One region of the Paraburkholderia sp. HD33-4 genome, then DNA from elsewhere that is predicted to be linked to it. Evidence: riboswitches for the same ligand, from Rfam matches in the RefSeq annotation. Region 1 holds a riboswitch; the other holds the start of a gene.
What was found. A riboswitch is a leader RNA that binds a small molecule or an ion and turns the genes downstream of it on or off. The one in region 1 is predicted to bind thiamine pyrophosphate.
Positions count from the first base shown of each region.

Region 2: it holds a riboswitch for thiamine pyrophosphate, as region 1 does, so the genes downstream of both, L0U84_RS18065 (FAD-dependent oxidoreductase) here and thiC (phosphomethylpyrimidine synthase ThiC) in region 1, are expected to answer to the same signal.

Region 1 is NZ_JAJEJS010000001.1:1,214,549-1,222,252, forward strand. Features, by position in the region: gene L0U84_RS05395 (L-lactate permease) at 1-166, opposite strand, end outside; gene L0U84_RS05400 (hypothetical protein) at 464-907, opposite strand; gene L0U84_RS05405 (glycine zipper 2TM domain-containing protein) at 1,177-1,401, opposite strand; gene thiC (phosphomethylpyrimidine synthase ThiC) at 1,546-3,477, opposite strand; TPP riboswitch at 3,567-3,684, opposite strand; gene L0U84_RS05415 (GreA/GreB family elongation factor) at 3,826-4,227, opposite strand; gene L0U84_RS05420 (hypothetical protein) at 4,830-5,288, shown strand; gene L0U84_RS05425 (DUF1223 domain-containing protein) at 5,401-6,258, shown strand; gene L0U84_RS05430 (cytochrome b/b6 domain-containing protein) at 6,307-6,951, shown strand; gene L0U84_RS05435 (molybdopterin-dependent oxidoreductase) at 7,027-7,704, shown strand, end outside.
Region 2 is NZ_JAJEJS010000001.1:4,039,859-4,047,562, forward strand. Features, by position in the region: gene mlaD (outer membrane lipid asymmetry maintenance protein MlaD) at 1-353, opposite strand, end outside; gene mlaE (lipid asymmetry maintenance ABC transporter permease subunit MlaE) at 445-1,212, opposite strand; gene L0U84_RS18045 (ABC transporter ATP-binding protein) at 1,209-2,030, opposite strand; gene thiE (thiamine phosphate synthase) at 2,125-3,228, opposite strand; gene L0U84_RS18055 (thiazole synthase) at 3,225-4,040, opposite strand; gene thiS (sulfur carrier protein ThiS) at 4,149-4,346, opposite strand; gene L0U84_RS18065 (FAD-dependent oxidoreductase) at 4,412-5,542, opposite strand; TPP riboswitch at 5,764-5,887, opposite strand; gene L0U84_RS18070 (ABC transporter ATP-binding protein/permease) at 6,317-7,704, shown strand, end outside.

The DNA.
Region 1 (7,704 bases):
CGAAAATCGCCACGATCAAACCGATGATCAGTCCCGCGAGCGACGCTTGCCACGCGGGCCTGCGCGCCCAGCCGAGCAGCGCGAGCACGGCGATGATCGGCAGCGCGGCGACGATGAACGACGGAAAAAGCGAATTGCCGACCGGAGTGAGTAGTTGGTGAAACATCACGTCTCCTTCGTTGTTGTGTAATTCGACGCGGGGGGAATGCGCGTGACGGCGCGTCGCTATGACACGGCGGACGCTCGCAAGTGGTCTCGACGAAGCGGCGTCGCCTGATTTAAGCGCGTACTGCATGAAGCCTTCCAAGGATAGAGCGCCATATTGGCGCGTCAAGCCGGGAAAGTACGGGCGCAGTTTGCGCGGTGGCGGCCGATAGGCGCAGGAAAAACGACTAATGAAGATACGCGCGCGCCGGTAGCCGAAGTGCCGGCGCGAGCGCGCTTCACGACGGGAGAGGGCGGGTCAATGCCAGTGGCCGCCCCAATGGCCACCCCAATAGCCGCCGATGCCGATCGCGATCGACGGTCCGTAGTAGGCGGGATAGCCGTAATAAGCGGGGTAAGGATAAGCCGGTGGCGGATAGTAGGCCGGATAAACCGGCGGCGCCGCATAGACGGGAGCGGCAGCTACATACCCGGGCGGCACGTTCTGCGGCGCGACCTGCATTTGCGCCTGGGCTTGAGGCTGCTGCTGTGGATCGGTCGCCGGCGCGGATTGGTCCGCCGTGGTCGCGGGCGCGGTCGAGTAGTAAGCCGGGTAATAGCCTGTGGGATAGTAGCCGGCGGGGTAATAGCAGCCTGCTAAAAGCAGACTCGAAGCGAGCGCGGAAATCGCGGAAAAGCGGGACGAATCGCGGGGCGTCGACAGGCGCACCGCGCGAAGATGGCTGACGACGCGGGACTCCATAACGCTCTCCTCGATGAAGCGATGCCGCTTCGCGCGACATCATGATGAGGAGCTTACGCTCTTGCCGCGGCAGCGTTGTGGCAAAACCGCAACCGCATATTTCAGTCTGTTTCCACGCGCTTGGTCGACGCCAAGGCGCGGCATGCGCGCCCCTCGCCCAGGATCGTGGTCGGAAAATATCGTTCGTTATCCTGTCTGAATGCTTAGGCGTTCATCGGACGCAACGCATCGGACGCAACGCATCGGACGCAACGCATCGGACGCAACGCTCACTTGCCGACCTGGTTGCCGATGACGCCGCCTACCGCAGCGCCGCCCAGCGTCGACAACGCGCTGCCGCCGATCGCCGCGCCGGCCGCGCCGCCGACGCCGGCGCCGATCGCAGTATCGCGTGTGCGTGGGGACATGCCGTCGCATGCCGCGAGACCCGCGGCGAGCGAAATGGCGACTGCGACCGTGCCCAGACGGGCACTGAATTGACGGATCGATTTCATGATGCTGCCTCCGTTCGTTGTTGGAAACGATTGTTTCCAACCCTCAGCACGCAGCGTGCCTGCTCGACGAAACGAAAAAAAAGCCCGCCATGCCGGCGGGCTTCGATACTGCGATGCGAGCTTCGCGCGAATCGCGCAAGCCGTTTATTGCCGCTGATAAATCTCCGCGCCTTGCTTCATGAACTCGATCGACTTCACTTCCATGCCCTTCTGCAGCGCTTCGTTATCGCTGACGCCTTGTTGCGCGGCGAATTCGCGCACGTCCTGGGTGATCTTCATCGAGCAGAAGTGCGGGCCGCACATCGAGCAGAAATGCGCGACCTTGGCCGAATCCTTCGGCAGCGTTTCGTCGTGGAATTCGCGCGCCTTGTCCGGGTCGAGACCGAGATTGAACTGATCTTCCCAGCGGAATTCGAAGCGTGCCTTCGACAGCGCGTTGTCGCGTACCTGCGCGCCCGGATGACCCTTCGCGAGGTCCGCCGCATGCGCGGCGAGCTTGTACGTGATGATGCCGGTCTTCACGTCGTCCTTGTTCGGCAGGCCGAGGTGTTCCTTCGGCGTCACGTAGCACAGCATCGCGGTGCCGAACCAGCCGATCATCGCCGCGCCGATGCCCGACGTGATGTGATCGTAGCCCGGCGCGATGTCGGTGGTCAGCGGCCCGAGCGTGTAGAACGGCGCTTCGTCGCACCAGTCGAGCTGCAGGTCCATGTTCTCCTTGATCAGTTGCATCGGCACGTGGCCCGGACCTTCGATCATCACCTGCACGTCGTGCTTCCACGCGATTTGCGTGAGCTCGCCGAGCGTCTTCAGCTCGCCCAGTTGCGCTTCGTCGTTGGCGTCGTAGATCGAGCCGGGACGCAGGCCGTCGCCGAGCGAGAAGGCCACGTCGTAGGCCTTCATGATTTCGCAGATCTCTTCGAAATGCTCGTACAGGAAGCTTTCCTTATGATGCGCGAGGCACCACTTCGCCATGATCGAGCCGCCGCGCGACACGATGCCGGTCATCCGGTTCGCCGTGAGCGGCACGTATTGCAGACGCACGCCCGCGTGGATCGTGAAGTAGTCGACGCCCTGTTCAGCCTGCTCGATCAGCGTGTCGCGGAAGATTTCCCACGTCAGGTCTTCGGCCTTGCCGTTGACCTTTTCGAGCGCCTGATAGATCGGCACCGTGCCGATCGGCACCGGGCTGTTGCGGATGATCCATTCGCGGGTTTCATGAATGTGCTTGCCGGTCGACAGATCCATCACCGTGTCGCCGCCCCAGCGGATCGCCCACGTCATCTTGTCGACTTCCTCGCCGATCGACGAGGTCACCGCCGAGTTGCCGATGTTCGCATTGACCTTCACGAGGAAGTTGCGGCCGATGATCATCGGCTCGCTTTCCGGGTGATTGATGTTGTTCGGGATGATCGCGCGGCCGCGCGCGATTTCCTCGCGCACGAACTCAGCGGTGATTTCGGTCAGGCCGTTCGGACCGAACGCGCTCGCGCCGAATGCCTGGCCGGGATGCTGGCGGCCCATCATCGCGGCGAGCTTCGTGCCGTTCGGGCCGCTCGCCTTCAGCGTTTCCAGATACTCGGCGCGACGCTGGTTTTCGCGAATCGCGATGTATTCCATTTCCGGCGTGATGATGCCTTGCTTTGCATAGTGCATCTGCGAGACGTTCTTGCCGGCGACCGCGCGGCGCGGCGTGCGATGCAGGCCCGGAAAGCGCAGCTGCGCGGTGGCGGGATCGGCGGCGCGCTCGCGGCTGAAGCTGCTCGACAGACCGGTCAGCGGCTCGGTGTCGCCGCGCTCTTCGATCCACGCCTCGCGCAGCGCAGGCAGACCCGCGCGGATGTCGATCTTCGCGTCCGGGTCGGAGTAGGGGCCCGACGTGTCGTACACGTAGATCGGCGGATTCTTTTCGCCGCCGAAGCTGTCGGGCGTGTCGGCCTGCGAGATTTCGCGCATCGGCACGCGGATATCGGCGCGCGAGCCGGTCACGTAGACCTTGCGCGAATTCGGCAACGGCGCGACGGCCGCCTCGTCCACGTGGGCTTCGGCGGAAATAAACTTCGGATTGGCGTTCATGTAAGTCTCCGTACAAAGTGGGGCGGCTAAGCAGGAGACCGAGATGGAAGTGGTCGGAAATCGCGGAGAAGTGAGGCGGTTGAGGCTGGGTGCGAATTCCGTACGCTTCCCTGCGCTGGCATTATCCAGATCAGGTTCAAAGGGTATTTCTCACCCACGCAACGCGGACCTCCAGCTCCGCGCTACGCAGGACCCCCGCGTTAGCAGCGCACACGATACACCGCCCGCCCGCGGTTTGGCAACCTGTCCGAACGACTCAGAAAATTGGTCCAGATGAAACCAGACATCTCCTATGCTTGATTCGAGATCGCATCAGACAGGGCAACTTACAGCCAGGGAACAGCCGGCTTACAGCAAAAAATCGTCGGCGGCTTCGGGCTGATACAGGATTTTGTCGAGCTTCAGCACTTTGTGATCGCCGCTCGGTGGCGTGAAGCGGATGCTCTCGCCGCGGCGCGCGCCGAGTAGCGCGAGGCCGGCCGGCGAGAACACGTTCAGGCGCCCGTGCGCGAAATCGGCGTTAGGCGGATAGACGACGGTCCACGTCATCTGCTCGCCGTTCGCTGTGTCGATCAGCGTCGCTTGCGAGTTCATCGTGACGACGTCGGCGGGGACGTCGTGCGAGTCGACGATCACCGCGCGTTCGAGCACGTCGTCGAGCATGTGCTGCAGCTTCGCGTCGGTGGCCGCGTGTTTCTCGAGGCGGGTCACGTCGAGTTCGGTCAGATAGCAGGTGTTGATCTTCTTCATCATCAAGGACTCCGGATAAACGTTGCAGGAAGGCCGCGTGCGACGACCCAAGCGGGGTGGCCGGCGGATGAACGAATGGGAAAGCCCGGAGCCCGGCGACGCGGCCCAGGTATGGCGGGCTGCGTCAGCGAGGGCGCCGGGCGGCGTGAAGCGGGAGCGTTCGGGACGTCTCCCCGGCGCTTTGCCGCGCGACACTCGCACGCGCGCCGCCGCTTGCGCGCCACAGGCGCAAACGGGCGAGAGCACGGAAAGTCGGACGACGCAAAGAAGTCACGGGCAAAACGACCAGAGGTTGGCAGCAGACCGAACGGAAGGTGTCGCGCGACAGAACTTGAGGCCGCGCGGCAGCAGCGAGACAAAGTTTCATGGTAGCACGCTGCGTCGCGCACCTTCGCTGGCGACGTCGCGCCGCGCCGATAAGCCGCTTTTGTGCGATGCCAGATGAAGACGACCTGATCCGCCTTACGTTCAAGCCAGTCGGAAGATTGCCGTTAAAGAAAGTGCAGCGAAGGCCGCACTCCAGCGAAGCGCTGCGCGGGATGGCGCGTGAGTGGCGCGTGAGTGGCGCGGGGCGACTCGCGCCGATCGACTAAGAGGTGCACATGAAAGCGGAAACAAGGCGGTGGCGAACCTTCGGTCGCACGGTCGCGGTGGCGGCATTGCTCGCCGCGCCGCTGGCGGCGCCGGCGGCGCCGGCGGTGACGGGCGGGGTGATCCGGTTCGTAGGGATGATCGTCGCGCCGCCGATGCAGATCAGCACGGCGATGGCGCCCACTGGCGTCGCTGTCGATAGCGCGAGCGGGGCGGCTCAGCGCTTCTCGCGCACGGTGACGTTCAGCGCGCCGCCGGGCGTCGTCGGCGGGGCCGATGTCGCGCTCGAAGTGAACGGCGGCACGCAGTCGCCCGATCTGGTGGCGGCGCGCTTCGTCGATGGGACCGGGCGCGTCACGCGGGCCCGTGACGGCCACTACGTCGTCGATCGCACGGGCGGCGTGCTGTCGCTGGACGCGAAGCGTACCGATAGGGACACGCGCGTGACGGTGGTGGTCAGTTACGACTAAATCGCGGGCGAGCCTGGACTGGTTCACCCCACGCCGGAAAAAAAATTAAAACAGGCTTGTCATAACCGGCCGCGCGGGTCGACAAACGTGCAGATTACGATCGGAGCACGTCATGTCGACCGCGCACAATCGCTCGATACTTCAGCGCTTTACGTTTTTTTCGCCAGCCGCCGCCGGCCTCGCGCTTCTTCTGCTGAGCGGCTCTGGCATTGCCGCGGCCGACGCGGCCGGGCCCTCGTGCGCCACGCACAGCCCCGCGCACCGGGTCGCGCTCGTCGAGCTGTACAGCAGCGAGGGGTGCGACAGCTGCCCGCCCGCCGACCGCTGGCTCGGTCAATGGAAAAGCGACGGCGCCGCGCACGGCATCGTGCCGCTCGCGCTGCACGTCGACTACTGGAACAGCCTCGGTTGGACCGACCGCTTTTCCCAGCATCGCTTCACCGAACGTCAGCAGACTCTGACGCGTCTCGGGGGCGCGCACACGATCTATACGCCGGAAGTGTTCGTCGCGGGCCGCGAGCTGCGCGACTGGTCGCAACGCGACAGTTTCGAGCGCCGCATCGACGAGCTCGTCGCCGAACCCGCGCAGGCGAGCGTCGCGCTCGCGCTGAGCCCGCATACCCCTGGCGCGTTCGATGTCGATGCGCAGTTCAGCAGTGCGGCAGCCGCCACGGGTCCGTTGAGCGCCTATCTCGCGGTCTATGAAAACGCGCTGACGTCGCAGGTCGGCGCGGGCGAGAACCGCGGCGCGACGCTGCATCACGAGCGCGTCGTGCGCGCGTGGTTCGGGCCCGTGCCACTCGTCGCCGGTCACGCGCGGATTCATCAGGAGGTCGACGTCCGCGATGCGACGGGCGATGCGAAAGCCGATCCGGGCGCCGCCGCCGAGCGCTTCGGCGTGGTCGCGTTCGTCGAAAGCGACGCGAGCGGCGACGTGCTGCAAGCGACCGATCTTCCCGCGTGCCGTTGACCGGCATCGCGCGCGCCGCATTCTCTACCGTCGTTCGAGGAGAGCCCCATGGCCACACCCCATACCTTGCGCCCCAACGCGCCCGCCGCGCCCGCCGCACCGAAGCGCGGCGTGATTCATCCGCTGTGGCTGCGCATCACGCATTGGCTGAACGCGCTCGCCGCGATCGTGATGATGCTGTCGGGCTGGCGCATCTACGACGCGTCGCCGATCTTTCCGGCGTTCAGCTTTCCGACCGCGATCACGCTGGGCGGCTGGCTCGGCGGCGCGCTGCAATGGCACTTCGCGGCGATGTGGCTGCTGGTGTTCAACGGCCTCGTGTATATCGCGCTGAATCTCGCGAGCGGGCGTTTCGTGCGCAAGTTCCTGCCGTTGACGCCGCGCGCGGTGTTGCGCGATTTCATCGCCGCGTTGCGCGGGAAGCTGTCGCACGATGATCTGCGCGTCTACAACGCGGTGCAGAAATTCGCCTACCTGTTCGCGATCGCCGATCTGATCGTGCTCGTGCTGTCGGGGCTCGCGATCTGGAAGTCGGTGCAGTTTCCGCTGCTGCGCGAACTGATGGGCGGCTACGACAACGCGCGCGTCGTGCACTTCAGCGCGATGTCGCTACTGGCCGCGTTTCTGGCCGTGCATCTGGCGATGGTCGCACTCGTGCCGCGCTCGCTGCTCGCGATGCTGCGCGGACGTTGATGCGCAACTGCCCACGCTGATGCTCAAGCTCTCGCGCAACCAGGCGCCACGCGAATTCCTTACGGATACCGAATCATGAACAAGCCGACAGACAAACCAGCGGACCAATCCGCGCCGCGCGTTAGCCACACGCTCGACCGCGCATCGATCCTGATCGATGCGAAGCGCGAACTGGCGATGCCGTCGCGGCGCCTGTTCGGCAAGCAGCTATTGACGCTCGGCGGCCTGTCGATGCTGACCGGCTGCTCGCTGACCGACGACGCTTCAGTGAACCATTTCCTGAGCGCCGTATCCCGGCTGAACGATCGCGCGCAGGCCGCGCTGTTCGATCCGAAGCAGCTCGCGCCGACCTACACCGAAGCGCAGATCACGCGGCCGTTTCCGTTCAACGCGTACTACGGCATCGACGACGTGCCGCACGTCGACGGCTCCGATTACCAGCTGAAACTGAGCGGCCTCGTGACCGGCCAGCGCGTGTGGACGCTGCCCGAGCTGTATGCGCTGCCGCACGCCGAGCAGATCACACGGCATATCTGCGTCGAAGGCTGGAGCGCGATCGGCCGCTGGGGCGGCACGCCGTTCGCCGATTTCTTGCGGCGTGTCGGCGCGGATACGACGGCGAAGTACGTCGGCTTCAAATGCGCGGACGACTACTACGAAAGCATCGACATGCCGACCGCCTTGCATCCGCAAACGCTGCTGACGTTTTCCTACGACGGCGAGCGGCTGCCCGCGAAATACGGCTATCCGATG
Region 2 (7,704 bases), 2.8 Mb from region 1:
TCGCCGCCCGGCTCGAGCCCGATGTACTGCTCGCCGAGCAGACCCGAGGTCAGGATCTTCGCCGAGGTGTCCCTCGGAAACTGGTACTGCTTGTCGATATCGATCGTGACGAGCGCCTGGTAGGTGTTGCTATCGAAGCCGATCGACGCGACCCGGCCGACCGTCACGCCCGCGCTCTTCACCGGCGCGCGAGGCTTCAGTCCGCCGATGTTGTCGAACTTGAGCTTGACCGGGTAGGTTGCCTGGAACGACAACGAGCTCATGTTGCCGGCCTTCAGCGCCAGAAACAGCAACGCCACGAAACCCAGCACCACGAACAGGCCGACCCAGAAGTCGAGAACATTCTTTTTCATCGTCATCCCAAAGTGAATCCGCCGCGCCGCCGCCACATACCGCCGTGCAACGCGCATCATGCGCCGCCGGCAGCCGGCACGCTGCGCGGTCTTAGCTGAACATCAGTGCGGTCAGCAGGAAATCGAGCCCCAGCACCGCCAGCGACGCGTACACGACCGTGCGGGTCGTCGCGCGCGACACGCCTTCCGGCGTCGGCTTCGCCTCATAGCCCTGAAACAGCGCGACGAAGGTCACCGCGAGGCCGAACACCACGCTCTTGACGACCCCGGCGCCGACATCGCGCCACACGTCGACGCCGCTTTGCATCTGCGACCAGAACGCGCCGGCATCGACGCCGATCAGCAGCACGCCCACCACGTAACCGCCCAGCACGCCGACGGCGCTGAAGATCGCGGCGAGGATCGGCATCGACACAATGCCCGCCCACAGGCGCGGCGCGATCACGACCTTGACCGGATCGACGGCCATCATTTCCATCGCGGTGAGCTGCTCGCCCGCCTTCATCAGGCCGATTTCGGCCGTGAGCGACGTGCCCGCGCGCCCGGCGAACAGCAGCGCGGTCACGACCGGCCCGAGCTCGCGCACGAGCGACAGCGCGACCAGCAACCCGAGCGCCTGCTCGGAGCCGTAACGGTTCAGCGTGTAATAGCCCTGCAGCCCGAGCACGAAGCCGACGAACAGCCCCGACACCGCGATGATCACGAGCGAATAATTACCGACGAAGTGGATCTGCTTCGTGACAAGACGCGGTCTGCGCAGCAGCGGAAAAAATTCGAGCAAAAGGCGCAGGAAGAAGCGCGTCGCGTAGCCGGCGGTGCCGAGCCCGGTGATGACCGAGCGACCGAGCGTACTGATCATGACTGGCCCCCGCCGATGCCGAAGTCCGCCGCGAGCGGAGCTTTCGCCGGATAGTGGAATCTGAACGGGCCGTCCGGCGCGCCGTCGATGAATTGCCGCACGGTCGGATCGGTCGACGCGCGCAGCTGGTTCGGCGTGCCCTCCGCGTGCACGCCGCCGTTGGCGAGGAAATACACGTAGTCGGCGATCGCGAACGATTCCGGCACGTCGTGCGTGACCAGAATCGACGTCGCGCCGAGCGCCTGGTTCAGCGTGCGGATCAGATTCGCGGTGATGCCGAGCGAGATCGGGTCGAGGCCGGCGAACGGCTCGTCGTACATCATCAGTTCGGGGTCGAGCGCGATCGCGCGAGCGAGCGCCACGCGCCGCGCCATGCCGCCCGAAATCTCTGACGGCAGCAGGTCGCGCGCACCGCGCAGGCCGACCGCGTTGAGCTTCATCAGCACGAGGTCGCGCAGCAGTTCTTCGGGGAGATCGGTATGCTCGCGCAGCGAGAAAGCGACGTTTTCGAACACCGACATGTCGGTGAACAGCGCGCCGAACTGGAACAGCATGCCCATCTTGCGGCGCAGCGCGTAAAGGCCTTCGCGCGTCTGCGCGCCGATGTCCTGGCCATGGAACAGCACCTGGCCGCGCTGCGCGCGCACGAGGCCGCCGATCAGCCGCAGCACCGTGGTCTTGCCGCAACCCGAGCCGCCCATGACCGCGACGACCTGACCGCGACGAAAGCGCAGATTCAGATTCGACAGGACGAGCCGGTCGCCGTAACCGAAGTCGACGTCGCGCAGCTCGAGTAAGGACTCGGGGGAGGAAGGCACCAAACTGACAATCCTTTTACAGGGAAGGCCGAATTATAGGGCCATCATGCAAAAGCTGCCTTGAGGTGCCCCGTCCCTTTACTATGCCTGACGATTATCGCGTAAACCCGTGTTGCAGCGCAGAAACGGCGGCGGCCGGATCGGCCGCTTCGGTCACCGCGCGCACCACGGCCGCGCAGCCGACGCCGGTCGCGAGCACGTCGGGCAGCACCTGCAGATCGATCCCGCCGATCGCGACGAGCGGCACTACGCCGTCGAGTAGCCGCACGTAGCGTGCGAGGCGCCGCAAGCCCTGCGGAGCGGTCGGCATGACCTTCGTCGTGGTCGGGAACACCGCCCCCAACGCAATGTAACTCGGACGAAAATGCAGCGCCCTCAGCATTTCGTAGAAGCCGTGAGTCGACAGCCCAAGGCGGATGCCCGCGTCCGCCAGCGCCGACAGATCCGCGGTATGCACGTCTTCCTGGCCGAGGTGTACGCCGTACGCGCCCGCCTCGAGCGCCGCCTGCCAGTGATCGTTGATGAACACCTGGGCGTCGTGCGCGCGGCCGGCCGCCACGCAGCGGGCGATTTCACGCTTCAGCTCGTCGGCGGGTTCGGCCGATTTGCGGCGCAATTGCACCGTCTTCACGCCGAAGCCGACCACCCGTTCGACCCAGTCCGCGGTCGGCAGCACCGGGTACAGGCCGAGCTTGTCCGGGCAGCGCGGGAACGCCCTGGCGGGCGCCGGTGGCAGGCCGGTAAGGCGCGGAAACCGGCCGAGGTCGGCCGGGAACGCGTCGTCGGCGCCGGTCTCGTCGCCGTCGCGCCACGCGAGCGCGAGCACCAGCGCGTCGTGCGGATCGAAACCGCAGTCGAGGAACGCGGCCAGCGCGGGGATCCAGTCTTCCGCCAGATGGCCTTCGAGGCCGTACTTCTCGCCGCCCAGATGCAGCGTCGCGCGATTTTCCGCGGCGACGATCACGCCCGCGCCCTGCGTCAGCCAGCGAGCGATCTGCTCGCCGTGCTGCTGCGCGTCGGCGATCACGATCAGGTCGCCACCATTCGGTTCGTCCGGCGCAGTCAGGCAGATGCGCCACGGCGCGTGCGTCGGCGGCCAGTCGCCGAGCCGCGCGCGAATGCGTTCGGCGGCTTCGATGAGTTCGTCGGCTGTCGGCCAGAACAGATCGCGGTCCTTTAGCGTCAACGACTGAGTCATACGGCACCTCCATCCTGATGCCAGAACGGCATGCCGACCACAGGCGTGCTCGCGTGCGCACTCTCGCGCTCGGCCATCGGGCCCGCGAGATAGGCTTGCCGGCCCGCCTCGACGCCCAGCGCGAACGCGCGCGCCATCGCGTCGGGGTGCGTCGCCTGCGACACCGCCGTGTTCAGCAGCACGCCGTCGAAGCCCCACTCCATCACCTGGGCCGCATGCGACGGCACGCCGAGCCCGGCATCGACGATCAGCGGCACGTCCGGCAGCCGCTCGCGCAAGACGCGCAGGCCGTACGGATTGATCACACCCTTGCCGGTGCCGATCGGCGCGCCCCACGGCATCAGCGCCTCGCAGCCGGCATCGAGCAGACGACGGCCGATCACCAGATCTTCGGTGCAGTACGGCAGCACCTTGAAGCCGTCCTTGACGAGCCGTGCGGCCGCCTCGATCAGGCCGACCGGGTCGGGTTGCAGCGTGTAATCGTCGCCGATCAGTTCGAGCTTGATCCACTCGGTCTCGAAGATTTCGCGCGCCATGTGCGCGGTCGTCACTGCTTCACCGACGGTGAGGCAGCCCGCCGTGTTCGGCAGGAGCGGCACGCCGTGGCGCTTGAGCAGATCGAAGAAGCCGGCTTCGGCGTTGCCCTCGTTCATCTGCCGGCGCAGCGCGACGGTCACCATGCCGGGACGCGCGGCGTCGATCGAATCGGACAGCGATTGCAGCGACGGGTAGCGCGACGTGCCGAGCAGCACGCGGCTTGCGAAAGTTTGACCGTATAGGGTCAGCGCGTCGGCGCTCTCGTGAGAAGTCATTTGCATCATCCTGGTTTGCCGTCGCGGCGTGGATCCGACCGCGCTGGGGCAATGGGTTTTCGGCGACGGTTGTTGCGTTCGGTAAGCGACGGGCTGGCGCGAGCGCGCTCAGCCACCCGCAACCGGCTGCACGACGTCGAGCCGGTCGCCCGTTTGCAACGCGCGCGCCGCATGCTGCGTACGCGCGACGAAATCGCCATTGAGCGCGACCGCGAACGGTGGACGCGCGCCAAAGGCGGCGAGCGCATCGGCGACGGTCGCGCCCTCGGGCAGCGATAACGGCTTCTGATTGATTTGAATGTTCATGGTGTTCGAATACGGTTCAATCGATGGCGAAAGCGGCATCGCGCGCGGCACGTTGGCCGCTACGCTCAGGCCAGCTCTCGCGCGAAATGCTGCTGGAACAGCTCGCTCCAGCGTGCGTCGCGCCGCCAGCCGGCGAATGCGTCGGCATCACCGACGCGGCCGTCGAGCAGCGCGCTCGCGAAGCGCACGGCTTCATCGGCGACTTCGGGCGCGATCATATAGCCGTGCCGGTACAGGCCGTTCACGCGCAGCGTGCGCGCGCCGTCCCACAGCAGCGCGGGACGGTGATCGGGCAAGGTCGGCCGGCACTGCGAATTCAGCTCGAGGATGCGCGCCTCGCCGAAGCCCGGATGCACCGAAAACGCAGCGCTCAGCAACTCGAGCGCCGAGCGCACGCTGACGGGCGACATGTCCTCGCCCTCCACCTCGGTCGCACCGATCACGTAGAGGCCGTTCTGCTTCGGCGCGATATACAGCGGGTAGCGCGGATGCAGCAGCCGCACCGGGCGCGTCAGTTGCAGATGAGGCGCATGCACGCGCGCAACTTCGCCGCGGATGCCGCGCAGCGTCGGCAGCACCGGCTTCGCGCCGAGCCCGCGGCAATCGATCGTGATTCCGGCGTCGGGCAGCGACGCTTCGTCGATCGATGTGTTCCAGTGCGTGTCGACGCCGCGCTCGGCAAGGCCCGCCGCGAGCGCGGACAGCACCTGACGGTTGTCGAGTTGCCCTTCGCGCGGCAGCAGCCAGCCCTGGTTGAAGCGACCGGCCAATGCGGGTTCGGTGGCGCCGAGTTGCGCGCCCGAAAGCGCGATGAAGCCGCCGTCGAGCAACTCGGCTGGCGCGTTCGCACGCACGCGGCGCTCGAACAACGGCGCCTCGGTGCGATCCGCGTGATGCCAGACGACGAGCGTGCCGTTGCGCTGGAAAAACACCGGCTCCGGCAGTTCGGCGAGCACGCGCGGCCAGCTTTCGAGCGAACTCGCGCCGAGCCGCGTGATCAGCAGTTCGGCGCTCGCGGCTTCAGCCAGCGGCGCGAGCATCGCCGCGGCGACCCATGCGGCAGCCTTCGAACCGGCGGCATCGCCGCGCTCGTAGAGCGCCACGCGATGCCCGTCGCCCGCCAGGCGCCACGCGACCAGCCGGCCGCACAAACCGCCGCCGAGCACGGCGAAATCAGGTCGAGCGGAACGGTTCATCGCACACGCTCCGTTTGAATGCGGCGAGCAAAACCGGGGCGGCACGGCGCGCCCGAGGCGGCGTGACGAAGAGAAAAATACATGTCTGAAGAATAGGCGGTCATCGAGTCCTTTCCGTACGGCCAAAAACGCACGTACCCAGGACGAAACCGGCGGGTGAAGCCGGCCGGTCACGACGTGCGCATGTGAGTTGCGCTCGCCGCCCGGCGGGGAATGGAAGACGGTTGCTTCCGGAAACTTCCCGCGCCGGTATTACCCGGATCGGGTGCAAAGGGTCTCTCTCAGCCTCGCCGCCCCGGCATGAAAGTCATGCCGCTTGTGGGCGAAGCACCCCTGTTTCGTCGCAGGTCATTAGACCATAAAAGGCGCGGCGCCCGCAAACCAGCGGTCCGTCGTCGTTGCCGCGATTTTGATCTGGCACCGTCTGTCGAGATGCCGCTGCGAAGCGACCCTACGCTCTGGCACAATGCCGTGACAGGTGCCGCAAAAACGCGGCGCGCGCGGCGCTCGAGGCCGCATGCGTGGCGGCGACACCCCAGCGGACGCCGGCCCCGAAAATTAATTTTCGCTTAAGGGCGTCACGCCAGAATCGGGCGCCCGTCCGGACTCGCGTTCATCGATCGCGATGGCGCGATGCCCGGCCAGATATCGCAGACCCGCCGCAGCGGCGCCCCCGCAAAAGGGCCGGCTGTTCGGGATCGCCCGACATGGGTCAACCAGATCGGACCCGTACGCCGGAATGGCACTTCGGGTCAGCACTTCATCAGGACGCTCATGACATCACATACTTCTGCCAGCCCCGCGCTGCCACCCGACGACAAGGTCTCCGCCTGGAGCCTGATCAAGCCTTACTGGGTTTCCGAGGAACGAGGCACCGCGTGGGGGCTGCTCGTCGCGATCATCGTGATGAACCTGCTCGTCGTCTGGATCAACGTGCGCCTGAACCGCTGGAGCGCGGACTTCTACAACGCGCTGCAAGCGAAGAACGTCCACGACTTCCCGCACCTGCTGATGATATTCACCGGGCTCGCGTTCGGTTTCATCATCCTCGCCGTGTATGGACGCTATCTCCGCCAGATGCTCGGCTTCCGCTGGCGCCAGTGGCTGACCACCCGCTACCTGAACGAGTGGCTCGACGACAGCGCGTTCTACCGCATCGAGCGCGACCGCCTCGCCGACAACCCCGACCAGCGGATCAGCGACGACCTGCAGTCGTTCGCGACCACGACGCTTTCGCTGACGCTCGATCTGCTGTCGACCGTCGTCACGCTCGTGTCGTTCATCACGATCCTGTGGTCGCTCGCGGGCGCGCTGAGCATTTCGCTCGGCGGCATGCCGCTGCATATCCCGGGCTATATGGTGTGGGCCGCCGCGTTGTATGCGGTGGTCGGCTCGCTCGTTACGCAGAAGGTCGGCCATCCGCTCGTGTCGATCAACTATCAGGCGCAGAAAGTCGAGGCGGATTTCCGTTTCGGTCTGATCCGGCTGCGTGAGAACGCCGAGCAGATCGCGTTCTACAACGGCATGGAAACCGAGAAGACGAACGCGCGCACGCTGTTCGGCCGCATCCGCGACAACTGGTGGCAGGTGATGAAGTACACGAAGCGCCTGACCTTCGTGCTGAGCTTTTACGGCCAGATCGCGATCATTTTCCCGATCGTCGTCGCCGCGCCGCGCTATTTCGCGGGCGCGTTCACGTTCGGTGTGCTGATGCAGATCTCGAGCGCGTTCGGCACCGTCAGCGATTCGTTCTCGTGGTTCATCAACAGTTATACGAGCCTCGTCGAATGGCGCGCGACCGTGAACCGGTTGCGCGAATTCAAGCGTGTCGTGCATTCGCCGCGCCTGAAGGAATCGGTGTCGCCGGCCACGGAACACGGCGGCATCAACCTGCATTTCGTCGACAGCAACACGCTGACCACCGACAGCCTCAAGCTCGCGCTGCCGAATGGCAACCCGCTGTCGCGCATTCGCGATATCGCGATCCTGCCGGGCTCGCGCTGGTTGGTGCGCGGTCCTTCGGGCGCGGGCAAGAGCACGCTGATGCGCGCGCTCGCAGGTCTGTGGCCGTTCGGCGACGGCTCGATCGACGCACCGGTCAACGCGCGCATGATGTTCATCCCGCAGGTCAGCTACATGCCGATCGGCACGCTGAAGGCGGC